3 regions of the Bacillus sp. URHA0034 genome follow, and region 1 is predicted to be linked to each of the others. Evidence: riboswitches for the same ligand, from Rfam matches in the RefSeq annotation. Region 1 holds a riboswitch; each other region holds the start of a gene.
The links. Region 1 has a riboswitch for glycine ahead of ACZ9EE_RS27940 (amino acid permease). Riboswitches for the same ligand answer to the same signal wherever they lie in the genome.
Positions count from the first base shown of each region.

Region 1 (10,093 bases):
GTTATATCCTATTGTTACAGACACACGAAGCATAATTGATTTAAACGGGATTTGGAATTTTAAGCTGGACCCAGGAATTGGAATTCAAGAAAATTGGCAAAAGGCCAAATTAAACGATACAAGAAGTATGGCAGTTCCTGGATCTTTCAATGAAATTGGAGTGAATGCAAGTATACGTGACCATGTTGGTTGGGTTTGGTATGAACGAGAACTTACACTACCGAATATTCTTACCGCTGAACGAGTGTTTCTGCGATTTGGATCTGCCACACATTTTGCAAAGGTATATGTAAATGGAGAACTCGTTGTCGAGCATAAAGGTGGTTATTTGCCATTTGAGGCAGAAATTAATAACTTTTTGCAAAAGGGGAAAAATCGATTAACTGTTGCAGTCAATAATATTGTGGATGAAACAACCTTACCGGTTGGCTTTGTAACGGAAAAAAATATTCCTGGCGTTGGAAAGGTTATTCGCAACCAGCCTAATTTCGATTTTTTCAACTACGCTGGGTTACATCGCCCCGTGAAAATTTATACAACACCGACTACTTATGTTAAGGATGTAACGGTTGTAACTTCATTAGATGGGAAGGTTCATTATTCTATTGATATAGTAGGTTCGGCACAAGTAAAAGTAAAAGCTGTAAATGATTTAGGTGTTATCGTTGGAGAGGCTGAAGGAGTCTCCGAGACAATTAGAATCCCAAACGTAAAGCTGTGGGAGCCGCTAAATGCCTACTTGTATACACTTCGGGTAGAGTTGGTAAAGCATGGTGAAATCGTTGATGTTTATGAACAGCCATTTGGTGTTAGGACAGTAGAGATAAAAGAGGGCAAGTTCTTTATTAATAATAAGCCTTTTTATTTCAAAGGATTTGGCAAGCATGAAGATTCGCCTATTCATGGAAGAGGGTTTGATGAAGCAGCAAATGTTATGGATTTCAACCTAATGAAATGGACTGGGGCAAACTCGTTCCGTACGGCCCATTATCCGTATTCGGAAGAAATCATGCGTCTTGCTGACCGTGAAGGGTTTGTCGTCATTGATGAAGTTCCAGCAGTAGGATTGCACTTGAACATGATGGTGATGTATAACGGTGGAGAACTTCGAAGTACTTGGAAGGAGCTTAAAACATTCGAACATCATCAACAGGTTATCAAGGAATTAATCGAACGCGACAAGAACCACCCCTCTGTTGTTATGTGGAATATCGCCAATGAACCTGCCTCGGAGGAAGAGGGGGCATATGAATATTTTAAGCCTCTAATCGAACTGGCAAAAGATCTGGATCCGCAAAAACGTCCTATTACTATTGTTACTCAAATTGAATCTTCACCTGAAAAGGATCAAGTTGCGGAACTATTGGATATTCTTACCTTTAACCGTTACTACGGCTGGTATGTTGATGGCGGTGATTTAGTATCAGCTAAAGAAAAGCTTCGCACCGAATTTAATGGCTGGCTAAAACGATGCCCTAACAAACCGTTCATGATGACCGAATATGGTGCTGATACCGTTGCAGGATTGCACGATGTTGAGCCGGTTATGTTTACTGAAGAATATCAAGTAGAATTCTATAGAGCAAACCACGAAGTGTTTGATGAATTTAATCAGTTTGTTGGCGAGCAGGTATGGAACTTTGCTGATTTTGCAACTAGCCAAGGAATTATCCGTGTTCAGGGAAATAAAAAAGGTATCTTTACACGTGATCGTAAACCTAAGTCCGTAGCACACGAGCTGAGAAGACGCTGGACAGTCATACCTGATTTTAACTATAAGGACTAAGGCCTTAATATTAAGTTTGTTATTTGGTTAATATGGTTACGAAAACTAACGACTGTTGCCAGATTAAACCATACTTATGGGAAAATTAGAGGAGATTTATTATGTATTTGGTAATAGATATAGGAGGAACGTTTGTTAAATATTCATTAATGGATGCAGCGGCAAATATTGTAAGCAATGGCAAACAGCCAACTCCTAGGACAAATTTAAATGATTTTGAGAAAGTGATATTTTCTATTATTGAGGGGTATGACTTAATTGATATAAAGGGAATTGCAATCAGTTGCCCAGGAACAATTGATGTGGATACCGGAACCATTTATTATGGTGGTTCCTTCCCCTTTTTACATGAAGTAAATTTGAAAAATAACATTGAAAAGAGATATGGTAAAGATGTAACTATCGAAAATGATGCAAAGTGTGCAGCATTAGCCGAATTATGGCTTGGAAGTGTGAAAGATGCTAAAAATTCGGTGGTACTCGTACTTGGAAGTGCAGTAGGAGGTGGAATCATTATTGATGGAAAGGTTCACCGCGGGGTTCAATTATCTGCAGGTGAAGTAAGTTATATAATGAATCAAATCAATCCAAATACAAGGAAAGCAGAATATTTTGGGTTGGTTTGTTCTGCTGTTGATATGGTGCGAAGGATTGCCGAAATAAAGAAACTTGAAGATCCAACAGATGGAGAAACGGTATTTAAATATATCAAGAACAACGATTTAGAAGCCAATACGATTTTCAATGAATATTGCATTTACTTAGCCGCACAAATACTAAATCTAAACTATATATTAGATCCGGAAGTTTTTGCAATTGGTGGAGGAATTAGTGTTCAGCCAATTCTGCTTGAAAGAATTCAATGGGCAATTAAAGAAATAAAAAGGGTCAACCCTTTGCATACAGCCAATCCTAAAGTAGTTGCTTGTAAGTTTCATAATGATGCCAACCTTCATGGGGCATTGTATCATTTCTTTGTCAGTAAAGAATACACAAGCTCGAATTTTATAAAGCATTAATCAAATAAAGAACAACCGAAAAACGACCACAAGCTTGATAAGGAGCTTGTGGTCGTTTTTCGTATGAAAGGAACAAATTATCAATTGTATCATGCAACATAAAGGGGAGTTTTAAATAAACATGATAGTAATGAAAAAATAACCGCCCAGCATCAGAATTACGGATATATTGTTTCAATATTAGTTAGAAAAGGAGGGATTGTTAGATGGTATGGACTATTTTTATCTTTCTATTGATTGTGTTTATTATAGGGCCCATTGCCTTACTTTTGTGGTTAAATATTTTAGCAAGGAAACCACAGCATTCGATTATCAGAGCACATCCTTATTTGGGATGGATGCGGTACTTATTAGAAAAGATTGGCCCGGAATTCAGGCAATATTGGTTTGATGATGACAATAGTGGAAAACCATTTTCACGAACAGATTTTTTAGGGATTGTTTTTTCTGCCAAATATCGAAGTGATCTTTTAAGTTTCGGTTCCAAACGTGACTTTGATAAGCAAGGTTTTTATATTGCAAATGGTTTGTTTCCCTTATTAAATGAAGAGTTAAGGGTTGACAATCAAGAAAATGTCCACTCTATGAAATATAAAATTGATCATGAAGGATTGTTTACTCGTCACGAACAGCTAGAAAAGGACCAAACAACACGTTGGCTTTACCATGAAGAAGAGACAATCATCGTTGGCGGTAATCGGAAAGTTCCATGGAGACTTCGCGGTCCATTTGGAGCCTCTGCCACATCTTACGGAGCAGTCGGCGAAAACTATATCCTTTCAACAGGTCATGGCAGCCGTATGGCCGGTGGTTCATGGATTAATACGGGCGAGGGCGCAGTTGCACCAGAGCATTTAGAAAGTGGTGTAGATGTGGTCGCTCAAATTGGTCCTGGAATATTTGGCTTCCGCGATGACGAAGGGAATTTTTCCATAGATGAATTTAAGTTTAAAGCCCAGGAACCGAATATAAAAGCGTTTGAGCTTAAGTTCGGCCAGGGGGCAAAAATCCGTGGCGGACATCTGGAGGGATCGAAGGTTACAACGAAGGTAGCAAACATTCGTAAGGTTCCAGTGGGGAAAACCATTAATTCACCAAATCGCTTTCCATTTTTGCATAATTCGCTCGAAACGTTGCAATTTATCAAAATGCTGCAAGATGAAGGTGGAAAACCTGTCGGAATCAAAATTGTCGTTGGACATCCATCCAACTTGGACGAATTTTTCGAGACCATGAATAAGCTTCGGATTTATCCGGACTTTATTACGGTTGATGGCGGAGAAGGTGGAACAGGCGCCACTTACAAATCAATGGCAGATACTATGGGGCTTCCCTTATATCCCGCTTTAATTGCGGTTGTTGATAAGGCCTATCAGTTTGGTCTGAGAAATAAGCTGAAAATTTTTGCATCAGGAAAGTTAATTTCAGCCGATAAAATTGCTATTGCCCTTGCGATTGGTGCAGATGCGGTGAACTCTGCACGAGGATTTATGATTGCTAACGGCTGTATCATGGCTCTTCAATGCCATACGGGTAAATGCCCTACAGGCGTAACGACCACTGATCAAAAATATCAAGAAGCCCTTGTACCAGAGGAAAAGAAATGGAGAGTCATGAACTACATCATTAATGTTCGTCAAGGTTTGTTTGCCTTAGCTGCCGCTTGTGGAATTGATAGCCCCCGTAAATTCAATCGTGATCACATTGTATTTAAAGATGTCGATGGAAAAATAAAAAGGTTATCAGAACTGTTTCCAATTCCTGATTCTTCGGCGGAATTATTTTAAAAGAACTTTATAGATTGGTACTATCTGTTGATGGAAAAAATAATAGAGTGATTAATCACTGTGGCAATATATTTGGATTGCATTAAAATAGAATTGGAATTAAAAGTGGAATCATTTAAAAGTACATCATACAAATCATTCTTTTTAACGAGTTAGTTTATCCTAATAAATACAGTGGAATTTTAACATCTAGTGCTACTATTATTGAATATCAATTATAACAAAGGGACACGATTCGGTGTCCCTTTTGCTATTGACTCTGTTTCAATGACTGAGGCATCCGAATTGTCAACAGCATAATCAAGATTCCGATGATTACACAGATGATGGCCATTACATGGAAATGGCTGGTGGTAAATTGCTTCCCGAATAGGATCCCCAGTAAACTAGAAGAAAAAATCGTCCCAATGTAACGAGATGTCATAAAAAGCCCCGAAGCAGTACCTGTTTCGGCAGGAGGAATAAACGTGTAAAGGGCCGTCTGCAAACCAAGATTGTTGAAGCCGTTGCTTAATCCAAGGACCGATAAAGAAAAGAATATCCATGCCGCGGACGATGAACCGTGGATGGTAAGAAGAAGCAAAGAACCTGCAATCATGCAGGATGTCCCTGCGATTAAAGCAGGTTTCGAACCCCGATTGTCAATCCATCGACCAGCCAATGGCGAGACGATAATGCCAAAACCCGCAATGGATAGCATGATAAGACCGGTAGTCTTGGAATCGAAATGGCGAACATTTTGCAAATAGAGCGGCACCCCGAAGAAAATTGAATAGAAAATTATATTGACCAGGATAAATTGTACATACACAAAACTCATATTCAGGTTTTCTTTAAGAGTTAGTACATTAATAAATGGCTGGGTTTGTTTGCTTTCGTATGTATAAAAAACGAAAATAAAAACCATGCTTACCAAAAGTTCAACCCAGTTAACACCGGTTTCCCATGACAGCAAAAACAATAACAAACTTAAAATAGACAAAGTAAATAGAAGGATTCCAATATAATCGATGGTGACTTTCCGGCTTCTATCTCTACTATCTTTGGGAAGAATAAATAGCCCTAGAAAAAAGGCTGCCAAAATGAATGGAAAGTTGACCAAAAAGATCGCTTGCCAATCCCAGTAGTGTGTGAGAAATCCACCGATGGAAGGACCGAATGCAGCTGATACGGATGAAAAAATCGAAAGGACACCCAGTGCCTGCGCTTGGTTTTCCGTGATTGATTTGCGGATGATTCCCATTCCTGCCGGGAAAAGCGCTGAACTTCCGATTGCCTGGATGATCCTGATCGCAATCAGCCAACCAAAACTAGGAGAAAAGGGAGCGGCAATTGATGCTGCTGCAATCATAATCAGCCCAATTAAATACATTTTCTTTAGTCCAAACGCATCGCCGAGTTTTCCCATTACCGGCTGACCGATACCACTGGCAAGATAATAAGTGGAGATAAGCCATGATGCATCGGTAAATGAAAGAGAAAATTGATTTTGGATACGGGAAAGCGCGACGGCAATCATCGAAGAATTCAAGGGGTTCAGCAACGTTCCCAAAGCAACGGCAGTAATAAAAAGATAGCGGCTTTTGGTTGGTTTAGACATAATTTTCTCCTCCGGTGATTTTCTTTGTAAATGTTATTTAAATCTTATTGTAATAATGATAAAACATATTGCCAGAAAAAGGTACTCAGAGGAACTGGGCTTTCCTTTAATCAGAGATATAAAGACAAGATACAAAAAGGTAATCGGCTTTTGAGAAATGTTTTCGGAATATGCCCATTATTATACGAAGGCAAAGGAAGCTAAACGGTATCAACCCAGACATTCCTTAAAGGGAAAAGACACCTAACAAAGCAAAACATTAAAAGAAACGTTTATGCCCACGGAAGTTTCAAGTATAATGAACCATATTCAGATTATGCATATGATATTTCTTTGAGAGAAATCCTATTGGTAAGCCGGATAATACAAAAAAACGAGGTTAATACATGAGTGAAACAAAATTTGAGGATTATAAGTTAAGCGGTGAAATAAGAAGATCTTTACAGGTATTAAAATATGAAGCTCCGACAGAGGTTCAGAGTAAAGTCATACCATTAGCATTGGAAAATCAAGATCTTGTCGTCAAATCGCAAACAGGAAGCGGCAAGACTGCGTCCTTTGGAATTCCAATATGCGAAATGATTGAATGGGAAGAAAAATTGCCACAGGCCTTAATCCTGACACCAACGAGAGAGCTGGCTGTTCAGGTTCGCGAAGACATGACGAATATTGGAAGGTTTAAACGGATCAAAGCGATGGCCGTTTACGGAAAAGAACCTTTTACGAAACAAAAAGAAGAATTGAAACAAAAAACGCATATAGTTGTTGGTACCCCAGGCCGTGTGATCGATCATATTGAAAGAGAGACCCTGGTTTTAGATAAAATCAAGTATCTAGTAATAGATGAAGCGGATGAAATGCTTAATATGGGTTTTATCGATGAAGTAGAAGAAATTATCAATAAACTTCCTTTAAACAGAGTAACAATGGTATTTTCGGCAACTTTACCGAAAGATGTGGAAAATCTCTGCCATAAGTATATGAAAAATCCTATTCATGTCGAGATTGAGGCTAGTGGGATTACGACGGATACAATAGAACATCGTCTAATCGAAGTGAAGGAAGATGAAAAAATTTCACTCTTGAAAAGCCTTACCGTCGTTGAAAATCCAGACAGCTGTCTTATTTTTTGCCGAACAAAAGAACACGTCGATACGGTTTATACCGAATTGGAAAAATCCAATTATTCGTGTGAAAGACTCCATGGCGGATTAGAACAACAAGATCGGTTTGCTGTAATGGATGGTTTCAAAATGGGGAATTTCCGTTATTTAGTGGCCACCGACGTAGCTGCACGAGGAATTGATATTGATAATGTGACACTTGTTATCAACTACGATGTTCCGATGGAAAAAGAAAGTTATGTCCACCGGACAGGCCGAACCGGTCGCGCCGGTAATGAAGGAAAAGCGATTATGTTTGTGACACCTTATGAAGGAAAATTCGTTAAAGCTATAGAACGGTATATTGGCTTTGAGATTCCAATAATGGATGCACCAAATCCACATGAAGTGGCTGGTAACCAGGCTGCTTTCGACGAAAAAATAAGCGGACGGCGAGTCGTAAGAAATAATAAAACGGCAAGAATTAACCAAGATATCATGAAACTATATTTTAGCGGTGGAAAAAAGAAGAAGCTTCGAGCGGTAGATTTTGTTGGAACAATAGCGAAAATTCCTGGAGTAACTGCAGACGATATTGGGATTATTACGATCCAGGATCAAATGTCCTATGTTGATATACTAAATGGAAAAGGCTCGCTCGTGTTACAAGCTATGGAGAATGCAACCATAAAAGGAAAGAAGTTAAAAGTTAGTAAAGCCCTTAAATAATAAAAACAAACAAGGACGATAAGCCACATATATGGAGATGGATCATTTTTTTGAAAAAGCATGGCAGAATCTTGGATGAAATGTAAAGCAAGGGTAAGCTTAAGTTGAAAAGTGTGACGTTTATCTAATAGTGATATACTTTTTTGGAATAATTAATAAATTCTGATTATTAATTTGACATCATCCTTTCCGTAGAGTAGTATGTAAATTAAATGTATGATAGCGGATGAATATTATGGGAGAGACCAAACGTATTGTTTGGCACCGAAGGAGCAAGTACCCAATAAAATGGGTAATAATCTCTCAGGTAAAAGGACCATAATAGGACGCGTCTCTGGAGAGAGCCATGTGCCACCAAAGGAGTTAAACTCTCAGGTAAAAGGACAGAGGAAAGATAGAAGAACATCTATCTTTCCCCCTGTCTTTTTTTTGTTGGGAGAGATAGCACAAACTAAAAAAAGGAGGATTGTGCTATTAAATCTAAGAAGGGATGAGTCACTGGGTGAACGCTGTAGGACATGCTGGTCTTGGTAGTATTATTTTCTTTAAAATTGTAAGCGCTTTTTTAAATTAAACTTTTATTGGGGTATTAATTTGCAATGAATAGGATTTAAATTTAATAGATTTAAATTGGCGAAAATTGTAAACATCCTTGAAAAGTAAAGGGGGAAATCGAATGCAGGAACAAAAATTGGAAAGAGGCCTAAAAAACAGGCATGTACAACTAATCGCTATTGGTGGAGCCATAGGAACGGGATTATTTCTTGGTGCGGGAAAATCGATTCATTTAGCAGGACCATCGATTTTATTTGCTTATATGATTACGGGGGCCATTTGCTTTTTAATCATGCGTGCACTTGGCGAACTTCTCTTATCCAATTTGAACTATCATTCTTTTGTTGACTTTGTAAGAGACTATTTAGGTAATATGGCAGCCTTTATTACTGGCTGGACCTATTGGTTCTGCTGGATTTCTATTGCTATGGCAGACTTAACAGCCGTTGGTCTCTATACTCAATATTGGATTCCTACTGTTCCACAGTGGATGCCGGGTTTAATTGCCTTGGTCATTTTGTTAATAATGAACCTTACAACTGTTAAACTTTTTGGTGAAATGGAATTCTGGTTTGCCTTAATCAAGGTCATCGCGATTGTTGCCCTGATTGTAGTTGGTATTTTCATGATCCTTAAAGGCTTCTCTACTAATTCCGGACCTTCCGCTTTCACGAATTTATGGAAACATGGGGGAATGTTCCCGAATGGAATCAATGGATTTGTATTATCCTTCCAGATGGTTGTCTTTGCCTTTGTAGGAATTGAACTGGTGGGACTTACAGCAGGTGAGACCAAAGATCCGGAAAAAGTCATCCCGAAGGCAATCAATAATATCCCCATTCGCGTGTTTCTTTTCTACCTTGGTGCGCTAGTAGTCATCATGAGCATTTATCCTTGGAACGCCATAAATCCGGCGAAAAGCCCATTTGTCCAAGTCTTCGTTGCAGTTGGTATCGCAGCTGCTGCCGGAATTGTCAATTTTGTCGTCCTAACATCCGCGGCTTCAGCCTGTAACAGTGCGGTCTTCAGTACTAGCCGGATGGTATATTCACTTGCAAAAGATAAAAATGCACCTGAATCATTTGCTAAACTTACGTCACGAAAAGTACCTTCAAATGCCTTGTTCTTTTCAACTGTGGTAATTTTAATTGCTGTTATTTTAAACTATGTTATGCCAGAAGGAGTATTTACACTCATTACAAGTATATCAACTGTATGTTTCATCTTTATTTGGGGAATAACGGTCATCAGCCATTTAAAATACCGTAAAACAAGACCCGACCTGGCAAAAGTCAACCAATTTAAATTACCGCTTTATCCATTTTCCAATTACTTGATCCTTGCTTTCCTAGCCTTCGTTCTTGTCGTGCTTGCTTTAGCGGAAGATACCCGTATTGCCTTGTTTGTTACGCCAGTCTGGTTTATTTTGCTGATTGCTATTTATAAGATACGGAGTATGAATTCAAATCAAGTCGAACAAGCGAATCACAAAACTATACCAGAAAACTAATTAG
Region 1 is NZ_JBWCDK010000002.1:5,327,329-5,337,421, forward strand. Features, by position in the region: gene uidA (beta-glucuronidase) at 1-1,786, shown strand, start outside; gene ACZ9EE_RS27920 (ROK family protein) at 1,888-2,805, shown strand; gene ACZ9EE_RS27925 (glutamate synthase-related protein) at 3,012-4,592, shown strand; gene ACZ9EE_RS27930 (MFS transporter) at 4,843-6,192, opposite strand; gene ACZ9EE_RS27935 (DEAD/DEAH box helicase) at 6,579-8,024, shown strand; glycine riboswitch at 8,251-8,353, shown strand; glycine riboswitch at 8,357-8,413, shown strand; gene ACZ9EE_RS27940 (amino acid permease) at 8,701-10,089, shown strand.

Region 2 (10,093 bases), 4.8 Mb from region 1:
TGATCGGGGCATTTATTTCAATGTTAAATGAAACACTACTGAACGTGGCTTTGCCATCCATCATGAAGGATTTAGATGTAAATGCATCTACTGTCCAGTGGCTGGCAACTGCGTATATGCTCGTAAATGGAGTCATGATACCAGCAACCGCATTTTTAATTCAAAAATATACAGTAAGAAGATTATTCCTTACAGCCATGGCGCTATTTACGGCTGGGACGATCATTGCTGGATTCGCGCATGCTTTTCCACTTTTATTAGCAGCTAGGATGATTCAAGCTGCAGGTTCAGCGATTATGATGCCATTATTAATGAATGTAATGTTAACAAGCTTCCCGCCTGAAAAAAGGGGAGGAGCAATGGGACTATTTGGATTAGTGTTTATTTTTGCCCCAGCAGTGGGTCCAACTCTATCCGGTTACTTAATTGAACATAATAGCTGGAGAATTTTGTTCCATCTTGTTTCGCCAATTGCCGCTTTGATTCTTGTCATTGCTATTTTCTTATTAAAAGATAAAAAAGGCAAGGTTGATCTTCGTCTTGATAAGTTTTCATTATTATTATCAAGTGTCGGATTTGGTGGATTACTTTATGGATTCAGTTCTGCCGGTGATAAGGGCTGGGATAGCCCGCAAGTCTATGCAACGATTATCATTGGGGCAATCAGCTTGGTATGGTTTGTCCTTCGTCAAAACAAACTTGAAAAGCCAATGTTGAATTTTAGAGTTTATAAATATCCGATGTTTGCACTTTCATCTGTTATTTCAATCGTAATTGCCATGGCGATGTTTTCAGCCATGCTGCTATTACCTATATACGTGCAAAGCATTCGTGGCATCACACCGCTAAAATCAGGGTTATTGATGCTTCCTGGTTCGATCTTAATGGGGATTATGAGCCCAATCACAGGGAAATTATTCGATAAATTCGGCGGCAGAGTTCTTGCAGTGATCGGTCTATCCATTACCATCTTTACAAGCTATATGTTTAGTACATTAACATTAGAAACCACCTATACGGAATTAATGCTTATTTACTCAGCACGTATGTTTGGTATGTCGATGGTCATGATGCCGGTCATGACAAACGGATTGAATCAGCTTCCTTCACGTTATTATCCGCATGGTACCGCAATGAATAACACGTTACAACAAGTATCAGGTGCGATTGGTTCGGCTCTTTTGATTACGATCATGTCGAACCGCACGAAAACACATGCTACTGAACTGGCTGATTCTGCGATGAAACATGTTACAGGAAAACCGACAGCGGAAATGGTAGCCCAAATGAAGCAGCAAATTGCCATGAAGGCTATGTTAGAAGGGATTAACGATTCATTCCTTGTTTCTGTTGGGATTGCTCTTATTGCTTTAGTACTTGCCTTTTTTATTAAACGGGCGAAACAAGCTGAAGATCCTGAAGAGTTGAAGGCTTCAGACAAAAAAGTTGTTAACAAACTTGCAGAAAATTAACTAATAGGAGGGTGTCCATCGTTGGGCATCCTTTTTTTCATACCCTCCTTAATTTATGAATATTCTGTGAACAAAAGTTTCCAAGTACTCTCACCTGCCTCTGTTACAAGCATATGATGTATCAAGGTGGTGATGAAAAAATGATACTATCAGATTGGATGCTTTATACAATGTGGGCCGTTTTTGGACTAATGATTCTCGATCTATTATTAGGATTTTTAAAGTCATTCTGGAAAGGCACGCTCACTTCAGATTTTATTTTAGGATATTTGAAGGATTTATTATATTACGTTATTCCTTTGAACTTCCTCATTTCTATGTTCCCAATCGACCCTTCTGGGTGGATTTTAATAGCATTCTTTTTCGTTGGCGGTTTAGCTGTTGCAATTAAGTATTTATTAGACATTATAAAAAAATTTAAATAATCCCTGTTAGAAACCCTCCTATGCTGATTGGAGGGTTTTTTACATTAATTCTAGGGAGAAAGCAAACTTTGTCAATTCAACTGATAAATTTACCTTTTTCGATAGGTATGACTAGTCGGAAATAGGAATAAATATCAGTATTCTAGATTAAATAATTTGGAGGCCTAACATTTATAACGGTCTAGTAACGAAAAAATATTCTAAATATTCAGAAAGGAGTGTGGAGCCATGAGGAAATATCGATGGGTAAAATGGCGTAAAATCATCCTCTGGGTCGCAGCTGTGGTCATTATAAGTATATATTTGCTTAATAGTGGGCCAACAGTTTGGGGTGTCGTGATAAGTATTGTTAGTTTGTTACTGCAGCTGCTCTTTGCCATGCTATTCATGATTATCCAGTTTGTTGCCCTTTTTTGGTTCCTTGCCCGCGGTAGAACCTATTGGATCCTGCCAGGGGAAACCGGCTCCACTTGGGACGATTACCGGGGTAACCCCGAGATTGTCGAAAATGCCAAGAGGATTGTTACCCTCTTAAAGGGGGTAAAAGAGTTCAAGGAAATGGGCGGGGAGGCTATCCGTGGCTTACTCTTATGTGGACCGCCAGGGACTGGGAAATCCTATCTAGCCCAGGTAATTGCAAATGAGGCCCAAGTACCTTTTGCTTATGCCTCGGCCCCAAGTTTTCAAAATATGTTTTTTGGTGTTGGTAATCTTAAAGTAATGGGGCTATATAAGAAGGCCCGAAAGCTGGCAAAAGTGTATGGCGCATGCATTATTTTTATAGATGAAATTGATGCAATCGGTATGAGCCGTCAGGCAGGAGGCGGTGCCGGTGGAATGATGGGCGGAATGATGGGGATGGGTGGTTCGGGTCTTTTAAATGAACTGCTCTTGCAGATGGATCCGCCAAACATTGATAATAACTGGTTCTCCAAGCTCCTTCGTACGGTGGGACTTCGTAAAAAAAGGGCAGACCGGCCTGCTGTCTTAACGGTTGGGGCAACGAACCTTCCCGATGTACTTGACCAAGCACTGCTCCGTCCAGGCCGTTTTGACCGAAAACTCTGGGTTGATTCCCCTGACTATGATGGCCGAATTGACGTTTTCCAATACTACCTTGAAAAGGTGAAAAGAGACTCTTCTATTACCCCTGAACGGGCAGCACTTGATACCATTGGCTACTCCCCAGCACAAATCAAGCATATCGTTAACGAAGCGGTCGTTATCGCCCATCAACGCGGAGCCCAAGTTACAAGCTATGAAGATTTCCGTGCCGCAATGGAGACCTATGAATGGGGGCTTAAACAGCCGTTAAGGTCCATGAGTGAAGATGAAAAAAGGAATGTTGCTTATCATGAGGCTGGTCATGCCGTCGCACAGTTCCTGCTTAAGCCTCATGCACGAGTATGGAAAGTAACGATTATCCGCAGGGGCGGTGCACTTGGTCTTGCAGCTACTAAGCCAACGCATGAACGATATAATCGCACCGATAAAGAAATATTAGCGGAAATCCAAGTATGTTTGGCAGCACGTGCGGTGGAAGAGGAGTTTTTAAATAAAAAATTAAACGGGGTTACTTCCGACTTGAGACAGGCAACAGAACTAGCCGGTGCCTATCTAGGGATTGTCGGTATGGGTGAGGAATTGTTCAGCTGGCTCGCCGTCGGTTCGCGCACAGATGGTCTTAGAGCGCTGCGCGGCAAAATCAATGAACTCCTAAAGAGTGAAATGACGAAAGTAAAGAAGCTTGTGAATGATAACGCTGATTTTGTTCACAGAATTGCTGAGGAGCTTTTAAAGCGTGGCGATCTAACCGGCGAAGAGATTGAGCATATCTATGTCGGGCTGTATGGTCAAAGCCGAGCTGAAGTTCTAGAATCACAGAATCTAAATTTGCTCGATGCCCCATCTGAGGAAAAAAATGAGTAGAGGAGATTAATGCATTTGAGGTTAGAACTCATCAAGACATCGAAGAAAGTGTCTCAATATGCAGAATATCAAAAATAGATGGTGTTATTCACCATCTATTTTTGTGGGTAAAGCCGGTCTTCCGGGTAAGGTTCTTAGCAGATAATTTTATATGTTGACAATTAGAACAAATACTACTAAAATAATAAATTATTCAGCGATAGTTTGAAATTGATTCACTTTTTCAAACTTACTAACTACATATTTAGCAAGCTATGATTGCTATGGATCACACTATAGCAGGAGCAGCTTCTGGAGAGACCGCACACTTGCGGCGCCGAAGGGTTCACAATCTCAGGCAAAAGGACAGAAGAGTACGAAGACTATTTATTATTCTATCCCAAAAGAGTAATAGATAATTTTTGTTATTCTTACGCCCTGAGAGATTGGAGATATTCCAGTCTCTTTTTTATTGGTTTGCTTCTTGTTCATTGCTTCACAAGTACAAGAAGTACTATTACTACCATTAGGGGGAGTTTTAAGTGGCACAACAAGAATTAAAAAGGGATTTAAAAAACAGACACGTACAACTGATTGCGATTGGCGGTACGATTGGAACAGGGTTATTTTTAGGTTCAGGCAGGGCCATACAGTTAGCTGGTCCATCGATTATGTTTGCCTATGTAATTGTCGGCATCGCCTGTTTCTTTGTAATGAGGGCTTTAGGAGAACTTCTTTTATCAAAAGCAGGTTATAAATCTTTTACAGATATTGCGGAAGACTACATTGGACCATGGGCCGGATTTGTAACGGGGTGGACGTATTGGTTTTGTTGGATCATGACAGCCATGGCGGATATTATAGCCGTTGGTGTATATGTACAATATTGGTTTAATATACCGCAATGGGTTCCAGCCATCGTCTGCCTAGTACTATTATTAGGTTTGAATTTATTAACAGTGAAACTATTTGGCGAATTAGAATTTTGGTTTGCTTTAATTAAAGTCATTACGATTCTTGCTTTAATCGGGATAGGAGTTATTTTATTAGTCATAGGGTTTAAAACAGATGTGGCTGCCGTTTCAGTAAAAAATATTTGGGAATATGGCGGACTATTCCCACATGGTGTGTCAGGTTTCTTACTTTCTTTTCAAATGGTGGTATTTGCCTATGTAGGGGTTGAATTGGTGGGTGTATCAGCATCGGAAACATCAAATCCTCAAAAAAATATCCCGTCAGCGATCAATAAAATTCCGTTAAGAATTCTATTTTTCTATGTGGGAGCACTGTTTATCCTTTTATGTATCAATCCTTGGACACAATTGAATGCAGAAAACAGCCCTTTTGTAAAGACATTTAGTTTAGTAGGAATTCCGATTGCGGCAGGAATTATTAATTTTGTTGTCTTAACATCTGCAGCATCGGCCTGCAACAGTGGTTTGTTTTCAACCAGCCGAATCTTATTTAATTTAAGCTCTAAAGCCCAAGGTCCATCCCAATTTGCAAAATTAAATAAAAATCATGTACCAAGTAATGCTTTATTTGTTTCAGCACTTGTTCTATCAAGCGGAGCCCTTTTAAGCAAGGTAATTCCTGAACAAGCTTTTGGTATCGTGACAACGATAAGTGCGATTTGCTTTATTTGGGTTTGGGGGATTATCTTAGTTTGTCATATACGGTATCGGAAACTACGGCCAGATCTTCGAAAAAAATCGACCTTTAAAGCACCATTTACACCGTTTATTAATTATGCGGTCTTAGCCTTATTTGCTTTCATTCTAATTGTCATGCTATTTGCTGAAGCTACTCGTACTGCTTTATTTTTAACACCAATATGGTTTATTCTTTTATTTATCTTGTATTCGTTTAATAGAAAAAAGGATAAGAATATTAGAGTTTCGGCATAACGATTATTAACTAATCTGAAAGAACTAACCCATACATAATAGTGGGTTAGTTTTTTTGTGGTTATTTAAATCTATTGATTTATTATTTCTGTACTAAAAAGCACTTAATTAAAAAGGGGAAAGTAACTCCGATTAAGTATGTAGCAATATGTAAAAAGGAAGGGGCAGTTAATCAAAACCTGCCTTTCAAAATAAAAAAAGGATATTTTTTTGTTCGTTATAAAGGAGAAAAGGTAAAATATGTAGAAATATTAATAATATGGAAATGTTGGCGTAACACAGAAAACTAGATTGTTATATTACTAACAAATTTGTAATGTGGATATGCCAGCAAACATAAAATACACGGATTAGTCAATTTAATGGGTGATGGGGGGATCAATTTGCAAAGAAAATGGTTAATCTTTGTTAGTTTGGCTTTTCTTATGTTGTTTAGCTTATGTTTTGGTGTACCTTCTAGTTCGGCCGCTACCGTCAACAAGTTTATTATCATTAACAAAGCAAACAACCAGCTGGCTTACTATGAAAACGGCGTCTTGAAAAAACAATTCAAAGTAGGAACAGGAAGAAGTAGTTCACTAACACCAGAAGGCAAATTCAAAATTGTTAACAAAATTGTTAACCGTCCATACTACAAAGGTCACATTCCAGGAGGAGACCCGCGCAATCCACTAGGTAACCGCTGGATGGGTTTAAATGCCCGTGGAACATGGGGAACAACCTACGGGATTCATGGGAACAATAACCCAAGTTCTATTGGAGGATATGTGAGCAGCGGCTGTGTCCGAATGTATGATAATGAAGTAGAGTGGCTATTCAATCAGGTGCCAGTTAATACACCGGTTGTCATTACAACATCCAAAAGCTCCTTCGACGCAATCGCAGTGGCAAATGGATTGAAAAGCGGGAAAGGTACACCTTCTGTCCCTGTTACTACAATCGGGGAAACCCTAAAAAAAGGTAGTCGCGGGCCAGCTGTTGTAACGCTTCAGAAAAAACTCACAGCACTAGGCTACAACACCAAAGGGTATGATGGCATCTTTGGGGCAAACACCGATAGCGCAGTCCGAAACTTCCAAAGAACTAATCACCTGCAAGTAGATGGCGTGGTAGGACCAAATACGAGAAAAGCCCTTGGACTATAAGGTCATTCATTTTCTAAGCCGCTCAGTTTTGCTGAGCGGCTTTTTATTATTCAATGTACAATAAAATAGAGACTTCCCAAAGAATTAGTCTCTTGGAAAGCCTCTATCCAATTAATATTTTACTTTTTTATCTGTGCCCGTTTTACAAAGAAAACTAAAACCAAGGCTACAAAAGCAATCAGTGTTGCCACAATAAATGCATCATTAATCCCATCTATTGTTGTTTGTTGCATTACTTGACCATAAAGCAAATAGGTAGTAAGTGGTTTCCCAGCAGCCGGCATGTGTGTTAAAGCTCCTAAGCTTTGAGTAAGCTGTGAAAATTGACCCGCAATGAAGGGATTCGCGCTAGTCATGGTACTAATATATTCACCATAATGTACCCCTGACCTAGTTGTCATAACGGTAACAAGGAATGCCGTACCGATACTACCAGCAATTTGTCTTGCTGTATTTGACGCTGCCGTACCGTGTGCCCCAAGGTGACGAGGCAATTGGTTTAAACCTTCTGTCATAATCGTCATCATAATGAATGACATTCCAAACATCCTAAATACATAAAGAAGGAGTAGATGGGAATAACTTGTTGTCATACTTAATTTAGTAAATTGCCATGTTGTAATAACAGTTATCGTTAAACCGATCACGCCAAGCCATCTTGCACCGATTTTATCAAAAAGTGCACCGGAAATCGGCGACATAATACCCATGATAATCGCACCTGGGAGCATCAATAAACCAGAATCTAAGGCAGAAAAACCTCGAATATTTTGCAAATAAATTGGCAGTAAGATCATGGCACCAAACATAGCCATATTGACAATCATACTTATAATGGTGGTTAAGGCAAAAATATCATATTTAAACACCCGTAAATCCAACATTGGCTTCTCAGTCGTTAACTCACGCCAGATAAAGGCCAGTATAGACAAAATTCCAATTGTTAATGAAATGACAACCGTTGAACTGCTCCAGCCATCGCTTCCTGCTTCACTAAACCCATATAACAAGAAACCAAACCCTAGGGTTGAAAATAATAATCCTGGGAAATCAAATTTAGGATTCGTCGTTTTAGTTACGTCTTTCATCCACATGAAGCTTAAAATTAAATCAATTACACCAATGGGAATGACAATATCAAACAATAATCTCCATGAATAATGTCCAATCAGCCAACCGGATAAGGTCGGGCCAATAGCAGGAGCAAAGATCATGACAACCCCCATGAGGCCCATGGCCTTCCCGCGTTTTTCCGGAGGGAAGAGGGCGAAAAAGACTGTCATCAAGAGAGGCATAATAATACCTGCACCACTAGCTTGGATGACCCGCCCAATCATTAACATAGAAAAGTTTAATGAAAGCGAACAAACCAGAGAACCTATAGTGAAAAGAAAGATGGCAGTAAGGAAAAGCTTTCTCGTTCCAAACTTTTCAATCAAATAAGCTGTGACCGGAATTAGAATTCCATTAACTAGCATATAGCCCGTTGATAGCCATTGCACAGTACTTGCTGAAACACCTAAATCATTCATAATATGTGGAATTGCAACATTCAGTAAAGTTTGGTTTAGAATGGCGACAAATGCACCAAGCATTAAGGCAGTAAGAATTTTCCCAGTTCCTGCAGACTTTTCGGATTCCTTTTCTGCTTGTTTAGACTGTGTAATCATTTCTTCTTTCGGCTGAACATCCGCTTGAACATACTCTAAAGCTGGCTCGGTTATAGCGTTATCTTCAAGCATTTCTTCCACTTCGCTTGATAGATCAAGATTTTGATGAAGATCTTTTTTATCAAGGATTGGCGATTGAGGAATATCTTCTACCTCTTGATTTTTAAGTTCACTTTGATTAATTTTTGGTTTTCTTTGTTTAAATACACCAAAATTAATCAAAAGTAGTACCAAAATACAAATTATGGCATAAACCGTGATATATATTGACATTTTATCACCTACTTATGAATTCGCACGGTCACGTTCATACCAGGAACAATTCCTACACCTTTATTATCATCAATTGATACTTTCACAGGAACCACTTGAGTCACTTTCGTGTAGTTAGCTGTATTATTTGAACTAGGTAACAATGAAAAAGTACTTGCAGTTGCTAAACCGATTTGTTGGATTTTTCCTTTTAAAGTTGAATTAGGGAAAGCATCAACATAAATGTCAACGTCCTGGCCTACGGCAATTTCGTCAACCTTTGTTTCATCAATGTTAGCTGTTACCCATAAATTGTTTAAATCATATACTTGTGCAAGCGGAGTTCCAGCTGCTACAAATGAATTTTCGACTGCATTACTTTGGACAACTGTTCCGTCAGTTGGCAAAGTTACTTTCATTTCAGTTGGTTCGCCATCTGGCCCAGTGGTAAGAATTGTTCCAATCGGACTATTTTTAGAAAAATTGTCCCCCACTTTACCTGCCCAATCTGTTAATTTTCCGTTTGCAGGGGCAGCAATTGTTACTTGTTGTCCGGCGATTTGCGCGTTATCTGTTGATAAATAATTAACAGTTTTATTGTAGTAGGCATATCCTGCAAATCCTCCACCTACTAAAACAATTAAAATAATAATGTTGACCAAAAGTAAACGTTTCGTACTCATTCAATTATTCCTCCTCAATTGTTAGCCTTTTTAAAACGAGTTGGTGAAGCCGCAGCAGATGAGTGATTTCCTCTTCCGGTAGATCTAGGACTTCTGTGATCTTCTTGATTAGCATCGAATCAGAAGAATTAAACTGTTCTAATGTTTTTTTTCCATCGCTTGTTAAAAGAATAGAGATGGTCCTTCTATCGCCAGGAGGTACCACTCTTTCGACTAGTCCGCTATGAACAAGGCGATCAATCACGCCACTAACAGTGCTATTCGTCAGTCTTAATTTTTCAGCGAGTTCACCTAAACTAATATTAGGGTTATTGTTAATCTTGAATAGTGCCTTTAATTGAACAGGGGTAATCCCTAATCTTTCTGCATCAAATTTAACAAGCCTGTTGTAGGCTTTATTTATTTCCAAAAAGCTCACTAATATTTCATTATTTAATATGTCCAGTTTCTATCCCTCCTTTCTTTCTATTTTCTAATATTAACTATAAGAACATTTCGTATGCGAAGTAAATTATAAACAGGGTCATGATGTAATGTCAACAATAAAACGTTGGAGTGTCAGATTACAGAAAGAAATCATACAATTTTCCTAAGGACAGCATTTTAACAAAATAGGGGGTAAGGGAATTGA
Region 2 is NZ_JBWCDK010000002.1:574,808-584,900, reverse strand. Features, by position in the region: gene ACZ9EE_RS05090 (DHA2 family efflux MFS transporter permease subunit) at 1-1,472, shown strand, start outside; gene ACZ9EE_RS05085 (hypothetical protein) at 1,613-1,897, shown strand; gene ACZ9EE_RS05080 (AAA family ATPase) at 2,126-3,826, shown strand; glycine riboswitch at 4,108-4,185, shown strand; gene ACZ9EE_RS05075 (amino acid permease) at 4,348-5,712, shown strand; gene ACZ9EE_RS05070 (L,D-transpeptidase family protein) at 6,096-6,857, shown strand; gene ACZ9EE_RS05065 (DHA2 family efflux MFS transporter permease subunit) at 6,977-8,800, opposite strand; gene ACZ9EE_RS05060 (HlyD family secretion protein) at 8,809-9,462, opposite strand; gene ACZ9EE_RS05055 (MarR family winged helix-turn-helix transcriptional regulator) at 9,467-9,871, opposite strand; gene ACZ9EE_RS05050 (hypothetical protein) at 10,090-10,093, shown strand, end outside.
Region 2: it holds a riboswitch for glycine, as region 1 does, so the genes downstream of both, ACZ9EE_RS05075 (amino acid permease) here and ACZ9EE_RS27940 (amino acid permease) in region 1, are expected to answer to the same signal.

Region 3 (10,093 bases), 650 kb from region 1:
GCTCACAAATCATCGTTTGAAATTCAAATATAGCTTGAAGTTCACCTTGAGAAATTTCAGGCTGGTATGGTGTATAAGCTGTATAAAATTCAGAACGGGAAATGACATGGTCCACAATTACAGGCATATAGTGATCATAAACACCTGCACCTAAAAACGACACATTCCGTTTGAGGTCAGCATTTTGGTCTGCTAATTTAAATAGTTCTTTCATAAGTGCAGTCTCAGACTTTGCCGCTTTAATGTTATACTCACCCTTAAATCTTACTTTTTCAGGGATATCGCTAAACAGTTCATCTATTGAAGAAACGCCAATCGTTTCGAGCATTGCCTTCTTATCTTGTTCAGTCATCGGTAAATAGCGGTGTTTCATATCCTTGCTCCCCTCGTGTTTTTACTTTTCTCTTTTATAAAAAGGTGTTGGAACAACTGATGCTTTTAATCGTTTGCCGCGAATTTCAACTTCAACCTTGGATTCTAAATCGGCATATTCGGTTTTAATAAGCGCAAGACCAATATTTCGCTTCAAAGTTGGCGACTGTGTTCCTGTAGTTACTTCACCGATACGTTCTTCGCCTTTATAAACAGGGTATCCATGGCGTGGAATGCCACGGTCAATCATCTCGATCCCGATTAATTTCCTAGTTATACCAGTCTCCTTCTGCTTTTTTAACGCTTCCTTCCCGATGAAGTCAGCTTCCTTATTTAACTTCACAGCAAAAGCAATTCCCGCTTCTAAGGGAGTAATTTCGGGGGATAGCTCTTGTCCATAGAGTGCTAGGACAGATTCAAAACGCAGGGTATCACGTGCCCCTAATCCGCATGGAAGAACTCCGTCTTGTTCTCCTGCCTTTAGAATGGCATTCCAAAGGTCAACAGCATCGACAGCATCACAGTAAACCTCAAATCCGTCTTCACCGGTATATCCTGTTCTGGATACCAGTGCCTTTTTATCGTTTAAAATGACCTCTTGCTGAAATTTGAAGAAGCCAATTTGACTTAAGTCTGTATGTCCAGCGAGCTTTTGCAGAACTTTTTCGGCAAGCGGTCCTTGAAGGGCAAGCTGGGCTGTCTTGTCGGATAAGTTATCAAGGATGACCTCTCCTTCTAGATGGTCCATAAGCCATTTATAGTCCTTTTCAATATTGGAAGCATTAACGACCAGTAAATAATGATCGTCCTCCATTTTATAAATAAGTAAATCATCGACGGTTCCGCCATTTTCATAACACATCGCCGTGTATTGAGCACCGCCATTTTTAATTTTTGAAATATCATTAGTCATCATTTTTTGTAAAAATGGTAAACTATCTTTCCCTTTAACTTCTACTTCACCCATATGAGAGACATCAAACAGACCTGCTTTAGTACGGACCGCTTCATGTTCTTCCTTAATGCTGGAAAATTGGACCGGCAGTTCCCACCCTCCAAAATCGATGGTCTTCCCTCCGTATTCTTTATACACTTCAAACAGCGGAGTACGTTGTAATTCAGTCATCCATTAATCCCCCTTATTTATGAACCAGGTTTTTTAACATAAAAAAGGACAGAGACCTCCCTATGAATATAAGAAGGTCTCTGTCCTTGCACCAGAAAGTTTACCTAAAGCGGTTTTCCCCGTGGGTGGCTGCTAATATTGCAGCGCTCTCCAGAGCTGCGTCGAACAAGAGTTCTTTTGCCTGAGAGATTCACATTTCTGCTTGCTCCTTCGGCGCTACGTCCCGTAGTCTCTCCCCTTGCTGTCATCCGCATTATAATAATTTTTTATTTGGTAATACTAATTATACTTAAAAAATAAATTACTTTATTAAAATATTTAAAACATTCTAAGCTATTATCATCCTATCATTAAACTATAACATTGGGCAATAAATTTATAGAAAATTAAAACACCATTATCCCTTTTGATTGGCAAAAAGACGTGACACAACACTGTATGAAAAGGAGCTGTAATGATGTCAGTTGAAATTGAATTTGATTCCTCTTGGCAGGATGATTTTTTACATAGAATAGACAACGATGGTCCGTGGGGCAATTGGGAGCTTTTTAAACTAGCAATCGATGTGGAAAAGCATTTGGTTATCCCTGAGTTTGAAGGCTTGCAAGCTCCAAATCATCTTCCTAATTTAACACCTCTGCCACATCAGCTTGAAACAGCAAAACAGGTGATTGAAAACATGAATGGTAAAGCCATTCTTGCTGATGAAGTAGGACTAGGAAAAACAATTGAAGCAGGATTAATTCTAAAAGAATATATGATCCGCGGCTTAGTAAAAAAGGTGTTAATACTGGTCCCGGCTTCTTTGGTTACCCAATGGGCCATTGAGCTCAATAGCAAATTTTTTATTCCCGCTATTACGCAAAGGAAAAGCTATGTCTGGGAACAATGCGACGTCGTGGTTTCTTCGATTGATACGGCCAAACGAGATCCTCACCGGGACATTATTTACAAGCAGGACTATGACCTCATTATCATTGATGAGGCCCATAAACTAAAAAATAACAAAACGAAAAACTACGAATTTGTCCAAAACCTTAAAAAGAAATTTTGTTTGTTATTAACGGCCACACCTATCCAAAACCGAATCGAAGAAATCTTTAATCTTGTTTCCCTTCTAAAGCCTGGGCACCTGGGCAGTGAAACCGCCTTTTATGAAAAATATAAACGGGATGCCCGTTCGTTAAATGATGATGAGCATTTAAAAGAATTAGTGAACAAGGTCATGATTCGGAATCGCCGTGCCGACACTGGTATCGAATGGACAAAAAGACAGGTTGAAACCATTCCGATTGAATTCTCCCCTGCTGAGAAGGATCTTTATGATTCTATATCGGTTCTCAAAAATGAAGGGGATTGGGCTCAAACAAGTGCTTTTTCGGTGATGACCTTACAGCGTGAGGCTTGTTCAAGCCGTGAGGCTGTTTTCTATACGCTAAAAAACATGCTGCAAAAGAAAGAGGATCCAACACCTGCTTTTGAGGACCAAATCCAATTTTTAATTAAAAAGGTTGAGGCTGTCCAGCAAAATTCAAAGGCAGAAAAAGCGCTTGAAATAATCCAGAAGGTAAATGATAAGGTGATCATTTTTACTGAATATCGTGCAACTCAGATGTATTTGCAATGGTATTTAAAGCAGCACGGAATCAGCTCGGTTCCTTTCCGTGGTGGTTTCAAACGCGGCAAGAAAGACTGGATGCGGGAATTGTTCCAGAAACATGCACAAGTCCTAATTGCTACTGAGGCTGGAGGAGAAGGGATCAATCTACAGTTCTGCAACCACATTATTAATTTTGATTTACCCTGGAATCCAATGCGGCTTGAACAGCGGATTGGACGGATCCACCGTCTTGGCCAGGAAAAGGATGTCATGATTTATAATTTTGCAATCAAGGGCACAGTTGAAGAACATATTCTGAAGCTGCTTTATGAAAAAATCCACCTTTTTGAAAAGGTCATCGGTGAATTAGATGATATTTTAACAAAACTGGAATTTGGCAATATTGAAGACCATCTTATTGATATTTTTGGTCAATCAAGTTCTGAAGGTGAAATGCGAATTAAGATGGAGAATTTATCATCTATGATTGAATTTGCGCAATCAATGAAGGAGGGTGAGTCACATGCAGCAGCAGGAAATTCATGATTTTCTTCTCAAGTATTTTCAGGCAAACGATTGCCCCATTGTTGAAAATAAACCGGGATATTTAATCGTTCAGTTAACGATTGAACTTGATAAAGAATTGATGAACCGACCGTTTTACTGGCATTATCTCGAAAAAACAGGCGGCATCCCAAATCCAATGAGTTTAACCATTATCACCGATCAAAAAAAAGCTCCGGAAAATATGAAGGGAGAAATTATCCATTTTGGTTCGCCCCGGCTTCATCAAATCTTTGCTTCAACCAAAAAGTTAGCCAGTTATATTCGGTTATATGAAAATCACCAGCACGTTCAAAACCAGACGGCATTGTTTCCATGGCTGTGTATGAATGTAAAGATCTCTTATCAATGTGACCGAAAGCGGGATATTTTTAAGTCGATCGGCCTGCAGCTTATAAACGGTCAAATGGTCGAAGATTTTCATGACCGTTTACAAGAAATATCTCTCACCCCAAAAATCCCGGATTACTCTTTTACATTATCGCCGTTGGTTAGACCAAAAAGCGGGATGATTCGAGTTGAAAATTATTTAAGGAACGTTATCTCAGAGGAGGACCATTCTTGGGCCGAAGCGGCACGGCAACGCTGGGAACAGGACTTGCGGTTACTAAATCATTTTTATGAAGATGAAGAAGAAGCAAATGAGAACTATGAAACCGAAAAAACCGCACTGCAAGAACAGTATGAACCAAAAATCAACATCTCCTTCATCAACGGCGGACTCTTTTACTTAACCGAAAAGGCTATATAAGAATACTTTATTACAATGTTTAAGTAGTTTACAGTGACAGGCACCATGTGAAATTTTCACATGGTGCCTGTCACTGTAATGACCTCTAAAATTTTTATATTTTTTTAAAAATAAAGAAGGATAAGCATGAACCTTGTCGAATTATCATTATTGAAAAAGTAAAAGGTGGTGGTCCCAATTGTCAGCTCGATTGAAATACTAGCCAATCGAATCATTAAAGATGCTGTTCGAAATCAAGCAACTGATATTCACATTATTCCTCGAAAGAACGACACACTTGTTCAAATCCGTTTAACCAACAAACTCATTCCCAGATTGTCTCTCCCCAAAGATGAATGCGACAGATTAATTTCACATTTTAAATTCACTGCGAATATGGACATCGGAGAAAGAAGACGTCCTCAAAGTGGAGCCGTTTTTTGTGAAGTAGACGGGCATTTAATGGGCCTTAGGCTTTCCACACTCCCTTCAAACAACAGAGAGAGCCTTGTCATCCGGCTTTTACCACAACAAGAGCAGATCCCCTTCCACCGACTTTCATTATTCCCATCTATGACAAGAAAGCTGTTAGCCCTGCTAAAACATGCACATGGATTAATTATTTTTACAGGTCCAACTGGGTCAGGAAAAACAACTACCCTCTATTCTCTGTTAAATGAGACTGCTCACCTCTTTCATCGTAATGTTATTACTCTTGAAGACCCTATCGAAAAAAACTATGACTCCGTCCTGCAAGTTCAAGTAAACGAAAAAGCTGGTGTAACCTATGCAGCCGGTTTAAAAGCGATTCTCCGCCATGACCCCGATATTATTATGGTTGGTGAAATCAGGGATGCAGAAACAGCCAAAATCGCTGTTAGAGCCTCCCTCACTGGGCATCTAGTCCTTTCTACAATGCATACTCGAGATGCAAAAGGTGCGGTTTTCCGTCTCCGTGAATTTGGCGTGAACTGGCTAGAAGTTGAGCAAACACTAATTGCTGTTACAGCTCAGAGATTAGTAGAACTTACCTGCCCTTATTGTGAAGGAGAGTGTTCGCCGTTGTGTTATTCCTATGGCAGCTGGAAAAGAGCAAGCGTTTTTGAACTCTTATCCGGCCGGAGCTTAAACAATGTAATGAAGGCAGCCAAAGGTGAAATGACTAACACAAAATACCGCACATTAAAAGAAGTTATTAACAAGGGCATTGCTCTCGGCTATATTCAAGAAACCGAATATGAACGGCTGGTGTATGAAGATGAGCCGTCATAAATGGACTGTAAACGAACAAGCCCATTTCTTAAGAAGAACAGGAGATTTACTTTTACGCGGGTATCCAATTGCAGAAGCAATTGAATCCATAGCATTACAATTACCAGCCAATCGAAAGGAGGAGTTAAATGGATGTTTAGTAGAGTTAAAGCAAGGCTCACCCTTTCATGCCGTATTGAACAGCCTTGGCTTTCACAAAGACTTGGTCGGTTATGTCTACTTTGCTGAACAGCATGGCAGTTTTGCTGAAGCACTTTTGGAAGGGAGTGAACTCGCTCTATTAAAAGATAAGGATATGCAAAAGCTTTTAAAATTACTGCAATATCCATTGTTATTGATGTTTATTACCGGGTTTTTATTTGTTTTCATCGAGAACACCTTACTGCCACGATTTACCACGCTGTTTGCTTCACTCGGACTTAAGGAGAATTTTTTCACGAAGGTTCTCTATGCTTTTGATGATTATTTCCCAACCGCCATTTGCATGGTGCTTACCACCCTCGGTCTGACAACTATTTATTATTTTTTTGTATTTCGAAAACTCCCAATCCTCAAGCAAAGGGTCCTGCTTGTTCGCATTCCTATTCTGGGTAAAATCCTCAAATTGTTGTTCACACACTACTTTTCCATTCAATTAAGTTTCCTATTATCCGGAGGCATTTCTGTCTCAGAGGCACTTTCCCTTTTTGAAAAGAATCACAGACAGCCTTTTTACAGCCAAATAGCTGAAGACATAAAAATCAAACTAGTAACCGGGGAAAAATTGGATACGATTATAGCCTCCTTCCTCTTTTTCGAGAAGGAATTTCCGATGATTATTAAACATGGTCAAGAAAATGGAAAATTAGAGCAAGAATTACTGTTTTTCAGCAGGCATTGCGTGACAACCATGGAGGAGAGGATTGAAAAAAGCCTAAAGACCATCCAGCCTATTCTTTATATATTTATTGGCTGTTTAGTTGTATCAATGTATTTAGCGATCCTTTTACCAATGTTCCATCTGCTTGATGGCATATAAGAAAAGCGCAAGCGCCTTGTTCAGCCCCGACAAGCATAAGACGAGCAGGCCGAAAGGTTGCTTTTTAACCTTTTGGACGGCTTGACTTATGACCTCGAGGGGCTAGGCGCTGGAGCTGGACAATTCTCTAAGTCGAAAACATACTTTCTTACCTTATAAAAAAATGGAGGAACTTAAAAATGATGAAAAAAGAAAACGGGTTTACATTAATTGAAATGATGATTGTCATGTTGATAATTTCTGTTTTGCTTTTGATTACCATTCCTAACGTTACCAAGCATAATTCTAATATCAACAATAAAGGCTGTGAAGCTTACGTAAAAATGGTTCAAGCACAGGTTCAAGCCTATCAAATGGAGAAAAATAAAGTCCCAACAATGGCTGAATTACAATCTGCAGGCTATTTAAACGATGTCAAGGGCTGTCCCAACGGTCAAGAAGTTGCAATCGATTCGGAAGGTAAGGTCACCGCTGTTCCAAAAGCAGATTAATAACGATAATGACCAGAAATCAAAAAGGCTTTACTTTGGTTGAGTCGTTACTGGTGCTTTCGATTTTTATGATTATATCCTTCATTACCGCCTTTTCCCTGCAGCCCCAACAATCTGTATTAGAAGATGAGGCTTTTATTACGCAGCTCCGCGCTGATCTCCTTTACGGGCAGCAATTTGCTATTGCTCACCAAGAGGAAGTAACTATTATTATTTTGCCTAGTAAACACAAATATAATTTGTCTATACAAGGACGCTTCCCGCCTATAATTGAGAGATCTTTCTCCACCAATATTTCCCTTAGCGAAGGGTCAATTCCCCTTTCTTTTACTTTCCTGCCTAACGGTAATATCAATAAATTTGGCTCATTCTTTATCAAGACTAAAGAAAACGAATATCGGATGACCTTTTTGATTGGGAAAGGACGATTTTATGTTACGGAGCAATAGGGGTTATTTCCTGCTGGAATTACTGCTGTCCCTTTCGACAATGTTAATGATTTGTCTTTTCTTACTTCCCTTATTAATGGAGTTAAGAGAACAAACAAAAAAACTAGAGATTGAGAAAACGGCTCAAAGGATTATGTATGAGGAACTAATGGCAAAAGTCATTGACGGCCGGACATTTTCCAATTACACCATCCAGGAAAATAATATTGAATACCGCATTATTTGGGAGAATCCTAATCAGTCTGGTCAAAAGGAGGTATGTGTAAAAGTTGAAAAGAATTCAGTTTATCCAGAAACCTATATTTGCGGCATCCTCGAATAAAAATGCTTTTACCTTAATTGAGGTCTTAATTGCTTTTTCGATTTTTTCGACAATCGTTTTCTTTATGGCCCCTATTTTTCATATCATCCTAAACGAAAAAAGCATGCAAATGGAATTACAGGGAATGGAATGGGAAGTTTTTCGCAGTCAAATCACGAAAGAAATTAGCACCGTGTCACATGCTGAAGTGATGTCTGGACGTTTGATACTAACTAAAGGGTCAGAAACAATTCTATATGAAAAGTATGGATCTAACCTAAGACGAAGGGTAAATTCAACCGGACATGAGATTATTCTCCAAAATGTTTCACAATATTCATTTTCAATCGTGAATAATGCAGTAAAAATAACGGTTGTGGATGTATGGGGAAAGGAGTATTCAGTTATGGCCTTTTCCTTTCTAAAATGGAATACAAATGCATGAAAAACAGTGAACATGGGTTTACCTATCCCTTAACATTATGCACTCTACTTCTTTTCCTACTGTTTTTCTCCATGCATATTGAGCAGTTACTTTCAGAACGGAAAATGGCAGTTGAAACAAAGGAAATCCAGATGCAAGAATATTACTTTCTATCTTCTGTCAAAAAAGTGGAATCGTTATACCAAACTCGCGGTACAATGCCTGCTAAAGGAACACTTATCTATCTGAATGGAACAATGGCTTATCGTGCGGAGACTCCTTCAGCCTATATACAGATAGCGGATTTTACGCTTGTTCTTCATGAACGTGAACCTATAGTGGGTTATGGGTACTTTGATACGCGTTCAAAAACGATGATTAAATGGGTAGAATTCGATTAGCAGTATGAACTATTAAAAAATGGACATAATGTAGGTGTACAAAGGCAGGTGTGTCCATGAAAACAAATGATTATGTTAAATATATGACGCAGACGATCGTTAAATATGTTGACCAGCCTAAAGACGAACGGAAACGCATCCGAATTGAGAAGAAACAAACGAAAGCGGATTTCATGTACCGTTGGTTTGGCATCCTCCCGTATATCCTTTATTCTGAAGTTAAGAAAAAGCGAAGATTTAAATAGCGGTGTTAGATACCGCTATTTTTTTTGTCAATAAACCAAAAAACTTTATTGACAAAAGAAAAAAATTCTATAAATTAGAAACTTTATATAATATTGTTACAATAAAAAGTCAGGAATTGTGAACATTTTCTAAACATATAGTGTTAACATTGTTAACTTCATTCCCTTTTTTTGGGGCTGTATTATAATGGAATAAATTATGGGGGTTCGAGGTGAACAGTGATGGAACAAACATTAAAAATAACAAACGTTTTGTCAGATCCAACACGTTACTACATTTATCAATACATTACCAAACGCCATCAAGAAGTAACAGTTCAAGAGGTTGCTGAAAATTTCAATATTCATCCAAATGTAGCACGATTACATTTATCAAAGCTAGAAGATGTTAATATGTTAGCCTCCGAAACAAAGAAAACAGGAAAAGGCGGCAGACCAAGCAGACTATACCGTTTATCCGATGATGTTATCCAGCTGCATTTCCCATACCGTGACTACATGCTTTTATCAAAAGTAGCCATCCAGACGATGATATCGCTAGGTGAAGCTGGTAAAGAAGCATTGTTTATGACGGGTAAACGATTTGGAATAGAAGTAATTGAACAAGAAATGGCAAAGAAGGCATTAGGTGAAGATTTAACATTTGATCAAAAACTGACGATTTTAAAAAGTGCAGCCACTCTGGCAGGATTTTATCCAGAGTTTGAAGCCGACGGTGACCAATCAAAAATTTACTTCCAAATCTTCAATTGTCCATTTAAAGAACTTGCTGAGGAACACACTGAAACGGTTTGCAATATGCACCATGAATTTTTAAAGGGAATGTTTGAAGCTCTATTTGAATCAGTTGAATTAATCGAAAAGGAAAACATGATCTCAGGCTGTGAGACATGCTCTTATCAAGTACTCGTGACAAACTAATTCGAGTCCGATGTTTACATTATGCCTCCTTTTACTTTATAATATTGTATTGATGGTATCGCACGTTAAAAGGGGGTATACATATGGATCGCATGTTCAGAGTTTGTGGTTTTTGGACTGGTATTTTTACCGTATTTCTCTATCTAGGTGATTTGGATAGAACAGCAATGCTATTCTTG
Region 3 is NZ_JBWCDK010000002.1:4,681,300-4,691,392, reverse strand. Features, by position in the region: gene gcvPA (aminomethyl-transferring glycine dehydrogenase subunit GcvPA) at 1-373, opposite strand, end outside; gene gcvT (glycine cleavage system aminomethyltransferase GcvT) at 395-1,498, opposite strand; glycine riboswitch at 1,658-1,746, opposite strand; gene ACZ9EE_RS24565 (DEAD/DEAH box helicase) at 1,956-3,644, shown strand; gene ACZ9EE_RS24560 (YqhG family protein) at 3,622-4,413, shown strand; gene comGA (competence type IV pilus ATPase ComGA) at 4,579-5,664, shown strand; gene comGB (competence type IV pilus assembly protein ComGB) at 5,651-6,682, shown strand; gene comGC (competence type IV pilus major pilin ComGC) at 6,865-7,173, shown strand; gene comGD (competence type IV pilus minor pilin ComGD) at 7,182-7,622, shown strand; gene comGE (competence type IV pilus minor pilin ComGE) at 7,606-7,944, shown strand; gene comGF (competence type IV pilus minor pilin ComGF) at 7,892-8,368, shown strand; gene comGG (competence type IV pilus minor pilin ComGG) at 8,308-8,748, shown strand; gene ACZ9EE_RS24520 (YqzE family protein) at 8,805-8,993, shown strand; gene ACZ9EE_RS24515 (helix-turn-helix transcriptional regulator) at 9,216-9,914, shown strand; gene ACZ9EE_RS24510 (DUF2626 domain-containing protein) at 9,998-10,093, shown strand, end outside.
Region 3: it holds a riboswitch for glycine, as region 1 does, so the genes downstream of both, gcvT (glycine cleavage system aminomethyltransferase GcvT) here and ACZ9EE_RS27940 (amino acid permease) in region 1, are expected to answer to the same signal.